3 regions of the Bacillus sp. es.036 genome follow, and region 1 is predicted to be linked to each of the others. Evidence: a T-box and tRNA genes for the amino acid it is inferred to sense, from the RefSeq annotation. Region 1 holds a T-box; the other regions hold tRNA genes.
What was found. A T-box is a leader RNA that pairs with one kind of tRNA and senses whether it is charged. The one in region 1 lies ahead of thrS (threonine--tRNA ligase), so its partner is inferred to be a tRNA-Thr.

Region 1 (4,546 bases):
AGAAGTTCCAACAGCAATATCAAGAAATGAAAAAAGCGATCATGGCAGATGAAGATATTCAAGCATTTATTGAGGAACAAGATGAAGTCGATGAAAAAATGATTGATCGAAGTCTTGCAAGATTGTATGAATTTACGACTCAGTCTAAACGGTGTGAGGGGTGCTCGGGGCTCTCCAACTGTATTAATATGATGCAAGGGTACGAGCCGGAGTTATTTCTTAACCGTTCAGTCATCGATATTCGTTATAACCGCTGTCCAACAAGGATTGAAGAAGATAAGAATAAGAAGCGTAATGAAATGATTCAGAGCTACTATATTCCAAAAGAAATTCTTGAAGCGACATTTGCAGATTTGGATGATGAAGATCCTGTGCGAATTGAAGCGATTGGCACAGCTATTCAATACGTCGAGGACTTTGTTCCGGGTGAAACGAAGAAAGGGCTCTATATTCATGGTGGTTTTGGTGTTGGCAAAACATTTATTCTAGGGGCAATTGCAAATCAGTTAGCGAAGGAAAAAGGCGTTCGTTCGCAGTTTATTTATACGCCTGATTTCTTTCGACAAATGAAGAGTGCCATACAAGATCAATCGATTGATGAAAAGCTAAATTACTTAAAAGAGACTCCTTTATTAATCCTTGATGATATTGGGGCTGAAAATATTTCGAGTTGGGTACGGGATGACATACTTGGTGCTCTGCTCCAATATCGCATGACAGAAGGATTACCAACCCTTTATTCTTCTAATTTGGATTATTCCTTGTTAGAGGAGCATCTCGCTTATTCTCATAAAAGTGGAATTGAAGAAACAAAAGCGAAGCGAATCATGGAAAGAATAAAGCATTTTACCACCCCAGTCTTTTTACAGGGGAAAAATAGACGAGTCTAAAGTCTTCCTTAGGGAAGGCTTTTTTATTGTTCTATACATCATTTCCAATCTGGAGCCATATAGATTTTAGTAAGAAGGTGGACAGGGGGGAATATATTGGTTTCAATAACATTTGATCAAAAAGAAGATTTTCAATTTGTTTATGAACATTTGATAAAGGATAGGAACGTTCAACAAAAAGTCTCCGTTAATGAAGCGGAATTAACGCTCTCTGTACAAGTGGAACCATATAATGCAAAGTTGTGTTATCACATCTCCAAATGCATCGTCCGCTGTGTTAGCACTATCTATGAGAAGCAATGGATGAAACAAATATTAACAACAAAATACTACTATCAAGATAGAGATGAAATTGACGAAATTACAGCAATTGCAAAAAGTATTGGAGAGGGAGACAAAGAAGAACTCCCTCGCTCTGATCGCTACACAAACCGGGTTGATTTATTGCATCGATCAACGTTTTCTTGTATTGAACAGGGTGGATCGATCTTGTTTGACTCTTATTTGCGGTTTCGAACCGGTCCTTATCGAGCTCTGTTAACTGAGCTAATTGGCGAAGCGATTGACGAGTATAAACTTGAGCAAGAATATCAGAACTTTATTGAAGCATTAAGGCTTCTTCTTAAATCAAGAGAGGCTCTCCAAGAAAAAGTTGTGCTTGTTTTTGATGGTAGCTACCGATTATATGATCTAAGTGGTCATAAGCTTAATGGGATTCATGAACCACTTGATAACATTCCGAATGGACTTTCTTTGGAAGAAATGGATTCTGAAATACTTTTGCCGCTTCTGATTTTTGCTCCTAAAGAAATTTATTTATATACAGAAGACACGGAAGAAGGGTTAGCTCAAACCATTCGTAATGTTTTTGAAGAACGACTATGTTTTTTTCCGTTGTCACGGGTTAAAAACTTTTTTTCTGGCAATCATTAAAATAAGCTTGATTTTCATAAGTACACTACTTATAATACCTACATACACGCATATACGTTATTGTTACGATAAGGACATGAGATGTTCTGTCTGCTTTAAGAGAGGGAAGGATTGGTGTGAACTTCCTAGCGAGACAAGCATTCTTACCACCTTTGAACTCTGCCCTGGAAATAGGGTAGCGTTTCTGCTACGTTACAGCAATCTGAGCCGTATAGGATTTTCTCTATACGGGGAGCAGGGTGGAACCACGAGATAAAACACTCGTCCCTTTTTGGGATGAGTGTTTTTTATATGCAAAAAGGAGTGAAGAAGCATGGCTGAAATGGTAAAGATTACGTTCCCAGATGGTTCTGTGAAAGAATTTAATAAAGGAACAACAACTGAAGAGATTGCAAGCTCAATTAGTCCGGGCTTAAAGAAAAAAGCTCTTGCAGGAAAGGTGAATGGCGTTCTTTTCGATTTGCGTCGGGAAATTGAAGAAGATGCATCGATTGAAATCGTAACACCAGAAAGTGAAGACGGACTTGAAGTTCTTCGCCATAGTACGGCTCATTTAATGGCTCAGGCGATTAAACGTCTCTATAGTGATGTGAAACTTGGCGTTGGCCCAGTCATTGATAGTGGATTCTACTACGATATTGATTGCCCTGTATCAATTACACCTGAAGATCTTCCGAAGATCGAAAAAGAAATGAAGAAAATTATTAATGAAAATCTTGAAGTGAAGCGCATTGTTGTCAGTCGTGCTGAAGCAGAGAAAATGTTTAAGGAAATTGGCGATGATCTTAAGTTAGAATTGCTTGAAGCGATACCTGACGATGAACAAGTGACAATTTATGAACAAGGCGAATTCTTCGATCTTTGCCGTGGACCACATGTTCCTTCAACTAGTAAGATCAAAGCCTTTAAACTACTATCGATTGCAGGTGCTTACTGGCGTGGAGATAGCGAAAATCAAATGCTACAACGCATTTATGGTACAGCATTTCCGAAGCAATCCCAGGTAGAAGAGTACCTTCACCTTTTAGAAGAAGCGAAAGAGCGAGATCACCGTAAACTTGGTAAAGAGCTAAAGCTATTTACGATTTCTCAAGAAGTTGGACAAGGGCTTCCAATCTGGTTGCCAAGAGGAGCGACGATTCGCCGTACGATTGAACGATACATTGTTGACCTCGAGGAACGTCTTGGTTACAACCATGTTTATACGCCTCACCTCGCGAACGTAGAGCTTTATAAAACAAGTGGTCATTGGGATCACTATCAAGACGATATGTATCCGCCAATGAAAATGGATGAAACAGAAGAATTGGTTCTTCGTCCGATGAACTGTCCGCACCATATGATGATTTACAAAAATGATCTGAAAAGCTACCGCAGTCTTCCGTACCGTGTGGCTGAGCTAGGAACAATGCACCGCTATGAAATGTCTGGTGCGCTAGCAGGACTTCAGCGCGTACGTTCAATGACCCTAAATGATGCTCACATTTTCTGTCGTCCGGATCAGATTAAGCAAGAATTTATTGAAGTTGTCGAGCTGATTCAGGAAGTTTATAAAGACTTCAATATTAGTGACTACTCATTCCGTCTTTCTTATCGTGACCCAGCAGATAAGAAAAAGTATATCGACAATGACGAAATGTGGGAAAAAGCACAAAAAATGCTAAAAGAAGCCATGGATGACCTTAACGTCGAATATGTAGAAGCAGAAGGCGAAGCGGCATTTTATGGTCCGAAATTGGATGTTCAGGTGAAAACAGCTCTAGGTAAAGAGGAAACTCTTTCGACTGTTCAACTTGACTTCCTACTTCCAGAGCGATTTGATCTTTCTTACATCGGTGAAGATGGTAACCATCATCGTCCAGTCGTCATTCACCGAGGTGTCGTTTCTACAATGGAACGCTTTGTGGCATTCTTGATTGAAGAATATAAAGGGGCGTTTCCAACATGGCTTGCTCCAATTCAGGCAGAAATTATTCCTGTTTCGGAAGTACACCTGGAATATGCGAAGAGTGTTCAGAAAAAACTTCAACGCGCTGGAATTCGAGTTGAAGTAGACGAGCGCAACGAAAAGATTGGGTACAAAATTCGTGAAGCACAAATGCAGAAAATCCCTTATATGCTCGTAGTAGGGGATAAAGAGGTTGAAGGTGAAGCGGTTAATGTTCGTCGCTACAGCCAGCAGAATTCAGAGACTGTTTCTCTAAACGAATTTACTGCTAGAATTGAAGAAGAAATTAAAGACAAGAAGTAACGAAAAGTCGGCGTAGATGCCGGCTTTTTTATTTAAGATGAAACAAATTCACAAAAAACACTTGTCACAAAGGGAAAGATTCGTTATGATAATCAAGTGCACTTCGAACGAATCTTATCACCTTGACATAAATTTGGTCAGCATGGTATACTGTCTTAGGTAATTAAATATCGGAAACAAAGCAAGCAGAAGCGCCCGCTTCTCACCTGATTGACGCCGTAATTGGTAGTTTGCAGGTACACTGTTTTTATAATTGTGTAATGTGTGGGTGTCGTATGCGCCGACGCTTTTTTTATGCTTTGAACCGGATATAAACCATTTAATGACATCATGTGAGATGATCATCATCGAACAATAACCATGGAGGTGGCTGATTATTAGTAGAGATATGAACGTCAATGAGGGCATTCGTGCTCGGGAAGTACGTCTAGTTGGTGCAGACGGAAACCAAATTGGTGTGAAATCCAAAACT
Region 2 (4,546 bases), on a different contig from region 1:
ACACCTGCCCGGTGCTGGAAGGTTAAGAGGAGGGGTTATCCCTTACGGGAGAAGCTCTGAATCGAAGCCCCAGTAAACGGCGGCCGTAACTATAACGGTCCTAAGGTAGCGAAATTCCTTGTCGGGTAAGTTCCGACCCGCACGAAAGGTGCAACGACTTGGATACTGTCTCAACGAGAGACCCGGTGAAATTATAGTACCTGTGAAGATGCAGGTTACCCGCGACAGGACGGAAAGACCCCATGGAGCTTTACTGTAGCCTGATATTGGATTTTGGTACAGCTTGTACAGGATAGGTAGGAGCCATAGAAGTCGGACCGCCAGGTTCGATGGAGGCGTCGGTGGGATACTACCCTGGCTGTACTGACATTCTAACCCAGCACCGTGATCCGGTGCGGAGACAGTGTCAGGTGGGCAGTTTGACTGGGGCGGTCGCCTCCTAAAGTGTAACGGAGGCGCCCAAAGGTTCCCTCAGAATGGTTGGAAATCATTCGCAGAGTGTAAAGGCACAAGGGAGCTTGACTGCGAGACCTACAAGTCGAGCAGGGACGAAAGTCGGGCTTAGTGATCCGGTGGTTCCGCATGGAAGGGCCATCGCTCAACGGATAAAAGCTACCCTGGGGATAACAGGCTTATCTCCCCCAAGAGTCCACATCGACGGGGAGGTTTGGCACCTCGATGTCGGCTCATCGCATCCTGGGGCTGAAGTAGGTCCCAAGGGTTGGGCTGTTCGCCCATTAAAGCGGTACGCGAGCTGGGTTCAGAACGTCGTGAGACAGTTCGGTCCCTATCCGTCGCGGGCGCAGGAAATTTGAGAGGAGCTGTCCTTAGTACGAGAGGACCGGGATGGACACACCGCTGGTGTACCAGTTGTTCCGCCAGGAGCATAGCTGGGTAGCTACGTGTGGAAGGGATAAGTGCTGAAAGCATCTAAGCATGAAGCCCCCCTCGAGATGAGATTTCCCACAGCATTAAGCTGGTAAGATCCCTTAGAGATGATGAGGTAGATAGGTTCGGGGTGGAAGCGTGGCAACACGTGGAGCTGACGAATACTAATCGATCGAGGGCTTAACCTAAAACAAAAGTGATGTGAGCATGTCTCACTAAACTTGATATTATTGGAATACGTTGTGCGTGCTATCTAGTTTTCAGGGAATAATATTTTTCTTGATCTTTACAAAGAAATATAGTAAGATATATCTTGTCCTTGGTTAAACACTTTCTAGTGGATCAACCATTGATTAGTCTGGTAATGATGGCGAAGAGGTCACACCCGTTCCCATGCCGAACACGGAAGTTAAGCTCTTCAGCGCCGATGGTAGTTGGGGGATCTCCCCCTGCAAGAGTAGGACTTTGCCAGGCTGACCAATATTCCACAGTAGCTCAGTGGTAGAGCAATCGGCTGTTAACCGATCGGTCGTAGGTTCGAATCCTACCTGTGGAGCCATTATGCTTCCATAGCTCAGCAGGTAGAGCACTTCCATGGTAAGGAAGGGGTCATCGGTTCGAATCCGGTTGGAAGCTCCAGGACATGGCCCGTTGGTCAAGCGGTTAAGACACCGCCCTTTCACGGCGGTAACACGGGTTCGAATCCCGTACGGGTCACCAATATTAATTTTTGCTCTGTGGAGGATTAGCTCAGCTGGGAGAGCATCTGCCTTACAAGCAGAGGGTCGGCGGTTCGAGCCCGTCATCCTCCACCATTTTTCTAATAATAATTAACTTACTTTCAGGAGTACTCAATCGAGTGCACTGTTTTTTATTTGTAAGTTAGATTGATTTTCTCAAAATTCTTCGCCGGCCTAGCTCAATTGGTAGAGCAACTGACTTGTAATCAGTAGGTTGGGGGTTCAAGTCCTCTGGCCGGCACCATTTTTTTCTCACTTGTGGAGGGGTAGCGAAGTGGCTAAACGCGGCGGACTGTAAATCCGCTCCCTCAGGGTTCGGCGGTTCGAATCCGTCCCCCTCCACCAGTAAGAGCCATTAGCTCAGTTGGTAGAGCATCTGACTTTTAATCAGAGGGTCGAAGGTTCGAGTCCTTCATGGCTCACCATATGCGGAAGTAGTTCAGTGGTAGAACATCACCTTGCCAAGGTGGGGGTCGCGGGTTCGAATCCCGTCTTCCGCTCCAAACTTTATATGCGGGTGTAGTTTAGTGGTAAAACCTCAGCCTTCCAAGCTGATGTCGTGGGTTCGATCCCCATCACCCGCTCCAAATGGGGCCTTAGCTCAGCTGGGAGAGCGCCTGCCTTGCACGCAGGAGGTCAGCGGTTCGATCCCGCTAGGCTCCACCAATTTCCTTAAACCATGTTTAGGGTTTTTTTTATGTTTAAAATGCTTCACATCCTCCATTTCGTTCTATTCCAAGTTTTCCTGTTACCTTCAAGTTTAACTTTTACATGATCTCCTTACAGTTATTTATTCTTCCACTTATATTTATCCGTAAAAAGGTCCAATTTACGTAATTGTATGAATATTTATTCGTATTTTATGTCAGGTTGAGTCATTTGTCGAGATCTGGGTAAAATAGAGCTAGACTAGGATACGAGGAGGACTACATAATGAATCATGAACTTTCAATTATCGGTGTACCAATGGATCTTGGGCAAATGAGACGCGGTGTCGATATGGGACCAAGTGCCATTCGATATGCAGGAATAGTCGAACGGTTAACAAAATTGAATTATGATATTGAAGATCTTGGAGATATTGAAATTGGTAGACCAGAAAAGCGACCTGAGGATCAAGATCATCAGCTGAAGAACTTAAAAGAAGTGGCTGATGCTAGTGAGAAGCTTTCTAACGTTGTTAATGATGTCGTAAATCGAAAGCGTTTTCCGTTAGTGTTTGGAGGAGATCATAGTATTGCAATCGGAACTCTTGCGGGAGTTGCGCGTAATTACGATAATTTAGGGGTTATCTGGTATGACGCCCATGGAGATTTAAACAACTCAGAAACGTCACCATCTGGAAATATACACGGTATGCCACTTGCTGTAAGTCTAGGAATTGGCGATGATTCTTTAACTGGAATTTCAGGATACTCTCCTAAGATTAAGCCTGAGAATATTGTGATTATCGGCGCTCGTTCACTTGATGAAGGAGAGCGAGAACTTATTAAAGAAAAGGGCATTAAAGTTTATACAATGCATGAAATTGATCGAATGGGTATGACAAAAGTAATGGAAGAAGCGATTGAGTATGTATCGAAGGATGCAGATGGTGTGCATTTAAGTCTTGATCTCGATGGACTTGATCCACACGATGCACCTGGAGTAGGAACGCCAGTGCTTGGAGGAATCAGCTATCGTGAGAGCCACCTTGCGATGGAAATGCTTGCAGAAGCCAATATTCTAACATCAGCAGAATTTGTTGAAGTGAACCCTATTTTGGATGAAAAAAATAAAACGGCTACAGTGGCTGTTGCATTAATGGGGTCTTTATTCGGAGAAAAATTAAAATAACATAGAAAACCGCTGCTTTCTTCATTAGAAAGCAGCGGTTTTTTTATTTCGACGCTGATCGTATTCGTTTAAAAGATAATCAAGATAAGTGCTAATTTCTATAATTTCATTAGAGCTAAGTGGCTTGTTTCGTGCTAACAAATTCATTTTATTACGTGAAGCTTCAATTTCTTTTAATAAAAGGTCTTTTTCCGATCCGATTTGAAAGCTTATCTTTCGATTCACCCTTTCCATGAGTCGAACCACCCTTTCAATAATTTATACCCTTATTACCCAAATTGCATAAAAGATAAACCGTTTTTGCTAGAAAATTATGTATTTCCGTTATAAAGACCAATTCAAACGTGATAGAATAAGAAAGGATAATATGATTTTTTTTTGAAATAATGAAACTTTGTTTTTCCTGATACGTAACTATAATAGCCGCAGGAATCAGCGGGGGTTGAGAAAATATGGACGCGATAGTAAAGCGAATCGTACTAAAAGTAAGAAAAGGGGATCATAATGCATTTGGGGAGCTGGTAGAGCTCTATAAAGATCGAGTCTTTGCTCTCACCTATCGAATGCTAGGAAACAGGCAGGAGGCTGAGGATGTGGCTCAGGAGGCGTTTATTCGTGCATATACGAATATCGATCGCTATCAGATCGACCGGAAATTTTCTACCTGGTTATACCGGATCGCCACAAACTTATCGATTGATCGAATGCGTAAAAAGAAACCGGATTATTACCTTGATGCTGAAGTATCAGGTACAGAAGGGTTAACGATGTATTCTCAAATTTCGACAGATGAGCCATTACCTGAAGAAGAAGTGGTGTCTTTGGAGGCGCAAGAAGGGATCCATCAGGCAATTTTAAGCTTGCCAGCTAAATATCGAAGTGCTATAACGTTAAAGTATATCCAAGAACTATCGCTCAAGGAGATTAGTGAAATTCTCGATTTGCCAGTAGGTACAGTCAAAACCCGTATTCATCGTGGGAGAGAAACACTTAGGAAGAAACTTCGGGAGCAGTGAGAAAGGGGGAGAAGCTATGAAATGCCCTGCAGAAATAATTGTGCTCATGCATGAAGTACTTGATGA
Region 3 (4,546 bases), 1.0 Mb from region 1:
TACAAATTATCGAGAGCCTGGTGAAGAACCTAAGAAGCATTCAAGAGGCGATTTAACTGCTGATTACTTGCGACAGAATCAAACAGCAGAGGCATATTTAAAAACCGTTCAACAAAAGAAAGAGCAGTACAATGGGTTTAATTTACTTGCGGGAGATTTCAACACCCTTTATTACTATTCAAATAAGCAAAACCAAATTTCCAGAGTAGAAAGTGGCATTCATGCGGTAAGTAATCATTTATTGAATACGAACTGGCCGAAAGTAGAGATGCTTAAGGAAGAGCTCACCAACTATATACGAGAAGAAAACGAACTTGATCAGGAACGGCTTTTTGAAATGCTCTCGCATGCTGATCCTGCGCCAGATCATTTATTACCTGAAACAGGGGTACCAATCGAATGGGAGAGAATGCTTTCACCGGTATTTATTTCATCTGAGAATTACGGTACAAGGGCGCAAACGATCATTACCGTTACATGGGATGGTCAAGTAACCTTTACCGAGCGATCAGGAAAGGATCAGGAAAACACGTACCAATTTATCCTGAATGAGGAATAAAGTTTCAGGTGCTGAATAAATTATGTGTTACCTGTAACTTTTCGATCTAAAATAAAGTAATAGGTTCTAGTTTCAAAACAAGCATACAGGGGTATTGGAAGTTAATACTTATGAGGAGGGGTTTTTTTGAAAAGAAAGCGTCACTATCTCGAAGATCAGCTTTTGAGGGAATCACTTGATATGAAGGAATACCGAAAATATGATTCTGAAATGGTGACTAAAAAAAGACCAGTACTCCGTCAAAATAAAAAGAAAAAACCACTCATTCAAACTCCAGTATAAGTGAGGGAGAAATCCCTCGCTTTTTTTATGGAAAAGGGTTGTGTTTTTTATAAAGCGATGATAAGATAAGTCTTGTCCTTAAAAAAACACATAAAATCAAGTGTTGACGAAGTAATGCTTCATATAGTATGATTATGAAGTCGCTGTTTAATGGAGGATTAGCTCAGCTGGGAGAGCATCTGCCTTACAAGCAGAGGGTCGGCGGTTCGAGCCCGTCATCCTCCACCATTAATTTTAGATGTACCATGAGCGTTATCACTCATAAAATTATGCCGATCTAGATCAATTGATAGAGCAAGGAGCAAGGCTTCACCGAATGATCTACGACTTGTCTCGACGCATCTTGCTTCAAAGCAAAGCTAGCAGAGGAAGAGACAACAACCTGATTAAGCTTCAATAGACTTCGCCGGTCTAGCTCAATTGGTAGAGCAACTGACTTGTAATCAGTAGGTTGGGGGTTCAAGTCCTCTGGCCGGCACCACACATGCGGGTGTGGCGGAATTGGCAGACGCGCTAGACTTAGGATCTAGTGTCTTACGACGTGGGGGTTCAAGTCCCTTCACCCGCACCATATATTTTTTGCGCCCGTAGCTCAATTGGATAGAGCGTCTGACTACGGATCAGAAGGTTAGGGATTCGACTTCTCTCGGGCGCACCATATTTCGGGGCCTTAGCTCAGCTGGGAGAGCGCCTGCCTTGCACGCAGGAGGTCAGCGGTTCGATCCCGCTAGGCTCCACCAATTATATATCGGAGGAATACCCAAGTCTGGCTGAAGGGATCGGTCTTGAAAACCGACAGGGGCTTAGTCGCCCGCGGGGGTTCGAATCCCTCTTCCTCCTCCATCTTTGCGGGTGTAGTTTAGTGGTAAAACCTCAGCCTTCCAAGCTGATGTCGTGGGTTCGATCCCCATCACCCGCTCCATTTTGTTGGCCCGTTGGTCAAGCGGTTAAGACACCGCCCTTTCACGGCGGTAACACGGGTTCGAATCCCGTACGGGTCACCAGCATCCTTTAACGAAATGATTTTCTCAAGCATACTCAGGAGAGATGCTTTTTTTGTTGTTTTCATTTCGGTACATCTCACTTGGATACCGCATACATTGCTGTATAAGAGAGAGGGGATGGACCGAATGTATTATGAAGAACATGAGCATATTGCTTACCACTATGACAACACTGATGCTTATCGCCAGCAGCCAATAGCACCAACATCGAGCCCACCTGCATCACCGCCTCCAAGACCAATGTCTTCTGCGCAAGCAGGAACATTTGCTGTTGATCCTGGCTCGATTAGAAGATGCATGTATCGATTTACGTATATTTGGATGAGGGATGGCAATTCGTTCTGGTTTTGGCCGGTATTTGTAGGGCGTACGTCTGTATCAGGATTTCGTTGGACTGGTAGAAGGTGGGTTTATACAGGAATTAGCTTAAGAAGAATTGACATGTTTCAATGCTAAATCGTGGAGCGCTTACATGAGGCGCTCTTTTTCATGACCTCATTGTGAAAAATAGCGTAAATATCTGGCTTTTTTTAATAGATCGTGCGAAAATAAGACTAACTATTGATCTTCGAAAGTCAGGTGCACATAATGAAATTTCCTCTATGGATGAGAAAGTTATTTGTAGCATTTGTCGCTGTTATGACGTTAGGAACGGTTATTCCTACTGGATACCTGGCAGATGAAAAAAACGAGCCGTCAGAGACGTATCAGGAGGAAGGCCATCTTCTTCTCGATTCATTGGACGAGCCTTTAGGGTTATTGGAACCTACGGAAGAAGAGGCTACAGATTGGCCGACAATTGCAGCTCAAGTTCCTTCTACTGAATTACTTGCGCATTTTGTCACTTATGCAAGTAGTCAGTCAGAAGAACAGGGATTATCAAAGTTTGGAGAAGCGATTTCAACTCGTGTAGGTAGCGAATATTCGGAGTCAATCGTTCCCAAAATGACAGAAGCTATTGTAGCATCCGTTGCAGATCTCGATATTGAAGAACTTAGGACGCTTCGTTTAACGGAATCACCGTCTGGCGGATATGGAGAGCGGATTCTTCATGTATACAGCGAACAGAGTGGAGAAGATCTTTTGCGATTTCACGTTCGAAGAGATCACCCACCTCAGGATGGCTACTGGTTTAACTTTCACTATCATGCAGCAGATGATAATTTTGAAGAGCATTATGAAGTAGGTAAAATTTATTGGGATAAAAACACTCCGCCTAAGTGGCTCTCTTAAGAGAGGTGCGCGGGGTGTTTTTGGTTGGAGAGTAGTAAGGGAGGATTACAGCCTAGATGGAACTTGTACAATGCATTAGAGATGTTTTTGAAGAAGAACCGCTTGTCGGTTCAGAAAACCCGTTTCAGCGGAAATTATTTAAAGAGGGAAATTTTTATCCGGTTTACAGGGATGAACACAATAGTTGGATTACACTCGATGAAGAAGGCGAACAGCATATCATTGCAACAGGGGATTTGTTAAATGATGATTTTTGGTTCACATTTCGGTTTCGAATCGCATAAGAAAAAGCCGCAGCGTGCGGCTTTTACTTCTTTTTAGGGCGCGCATTTTGCGGGCCTCTTTTTTTATTCATCAGAAGAGCGTCTTCGCCCTCTTTTTCGCCCTGGACCCCGGTTTTAGGATCATAAGCATTACGGTTTTTCATACAAGTGCCTCCTCTACGTGGATTCATCACTTAGTATGTCCGATTCTCATTAAAACATCGGGTTTTCTTCGATGAACTGGTAGACGTTATCAACAAGTTCATCTGGCGTTTCACCTGTCACACGTTCGCCGTTTACAAGGCAGTACATTTCTTGGCTACATAGCGTGCAATGGCCAAGACAGGAATATTCAAGGACGTCTAGGTCCGTATCTTTTTCTAGTGTTTCCATTGCTTTATGTGAACCGCTTGAAAGATTGCTCATGCAAAATTCTACAATTGGATTCATTTCTATTCACCTCAAGTTTTCCTAACAAATTCATAACTGTTTCCATTCTACCAAGAAGGGAGGAAAATGGACAACCATTTGCATGAAGGAAGAAACATATTGACTATTACTCATATAATTTGTAAGAGAAGGGTTTATTTCTTTATAATTAGGAAAAATAACATAATGAAGTCGATAGAGGAGGGTCATTATGCATAAAGCAGTTATTGTAGGAACAGGACCAGCAGGTTTAACAGCAGCGATTTACCTTGCGAGAGCGAATATGGATCCGCTTGTCATTGAAGGGCCGGAACCTGGTGGTCAGCTTACGTTAACAACTGATGTAGAAAATTTCCCCGGGTTTCCAGATGGCGTTCTTGGTCCTGAATTGATGGAAAACATGAAGAAGCAGGCGCTCCGTTTCGGTGCAACGATCGAACGCGGCTGGGTGAAGGACATTGATTTTAGTGAACGTCCTTTTAAATTAACAACGGATACGCTTGGCGACATCGTGGCAGAATCAGTTCTTATTTCTACTGGTGCTTCAGCGAAGCTTCTTGGAATTCCAGGTGAATCAGAGAATATGGGCAGAGGTGTAAGTACATGTGCGACGTGTGATGGCTTTTTCTTCCGTGGTAAAAAAATCGTCGTAATTGGTGGAGGAGACTCTGCGATGGAAGAAGCCACTTTTTTAACAAAATTTGCTTCAGAAGTAACCATCCTTCATCGTAGAAAGGACTTACGTGCATCAAAAATCATGCAAGAGCGCGCACGCA

Region 2: it has a tRNA-Thr gene. The T-box ahead of thrS (threonine--tRNA ligase) is inferred to sense a tRNA for this amino acid. The anticodon was not compared.
Region 3: it has a tRNA-Thr gene. The T-box ahead of thrS (threonine--tRNA ligase) is inferred to sense a tRNA for this amino acid. The anticodon was not compared.

Annotation. Positions count from the first base shown of each region.
Region 1 covers NZ_PDIZ01000001.1:2,293,562-2,298,107, reverse strand. The annotation lists gene dnaI (primosomal protein DnaI) at 1-890, shown strand, start outside; gene ATG70_RS11780 (putative sporulation protein YtxC) at 987-1,823, shown strand; T-box leader at 1,880-2,095, shown strand; gene thrS (threonine--tRNA ligase) at 2,137-4,074, shown strand; ribosomal protein L20 leader region at 4,252-4,373, shown strand; gene infC (translation initiation factor IF-3) at 4,448-4,546, shown strand, end outside.
Region 2 covers NZ_PDIZ01000003.1:60,014-64,559, forward strand. The annotation lists rRNA gene ATG70_RS18985 (23S ribosomal RNA) at 1-1,076, shown strand, start outside; rRNA gene rrf (5S ribosomal RNA) at 1,246-1,362, shown strand; tRNA gene ATG70_RS18995 (tRNA-Asn) at 1,373-1,447, shown strand; tRNA gene ATG70_RS19000 (tRNA-Thr) at 1,452-1,527, shown strand; tRNA gene ATG70_RS19005 (tRNA-Glu) at 1,534-1,608, shown strand; tRNA gene ATG70_RS19010 (tRNA-Val) at 1,628-1,703, shown strand; tRNA gene ATG70_RS19015 (tRNA-Thr) at 1,797-1,872, shown strand; tRNA gene ATG70_RS19020 (tRNA-Tyr) at 1,889-1,973, shown strand; tRNA gene ATG70_RS19025 (tRNA-Lys) at 1,978-2,053, shown strand; tRNA gene ATG70_RS19030 (tRNA-Gly) at 2,057-2,131, shown strand; tRNA gene ATG70_RS19035 (tRNA-Gly) at 2,142-2,215, shown strand; tRNA gene ATG70_RS19040 (tRNA-Ala) at 2,219-2,294, shown strand; gene rocF (arginase) at 2,562-3,464, shown strand; gene ATG70_RS19050 (aspartyl-phosphate phosphatase Spo0E family protein) at 3,489-3,698, opposite strand; gene sigW (RNA polymerase sigma factor SigW) at 3,917-4,480, shown strand; gene ATG70_RS19060 (anti-sigma factor family protein) at 4,497-4,546, shown strand, end outside.
Region 3 covers NZ_PDIZ01000001.1:1,293,957-1,298,502, forward strand. The annotation lists gene ATG70_RS06695 (NRDE family protein) at 1-559, shown strand, start outside; gene ATG70_RS22425 (hypothetical protein) at 686-841, shown strand; tRNA gene ATG70_RS06700 (tRNA-Val) at 994-1,069, shown strand; tRNA gene ATG70_RS06705 (tRNA-Thr) at 1,247-1,322, shown strand; tRNA gene ATG70_RS06710 (tRNA-Leu) at 1,328-1,412, shown strand; tRNA gene ATG70_RS06715 (tRNA-Arg) at 1,423-1,499, shown strand; tRNA gene ATG70_RS06720 (tRNA-Ala) at 1,506-1,581, shown strand; tRNA gene ATG70_RS06725 (tRNA-Ser) at 1,592-1,684, shown strand; tRNA gene ATG70_RS06730 (tRNA-Gly) at 1,690-1,763, shown strand; tRNA gene ATG70_RS06735 (tRNA-Glu) at 1,771-1,845, shown strand; gene ATG70_RS06740 (transporter) at 1,972-2,301, shown strand; gene ATG70_RS06745 (YpjP family protein) at 2,434-3,078, shown strand; gene ATG70_RS06750 (hypothetical protein) at 3,135-3,362, shown strand; gene ATG70_RS06755 (YuzB family protein) at 3,555-3,791, opposite strand; gene trxB (thioredoxin-disulfide reductase) at 3,982-4,546, shown strand, end outside.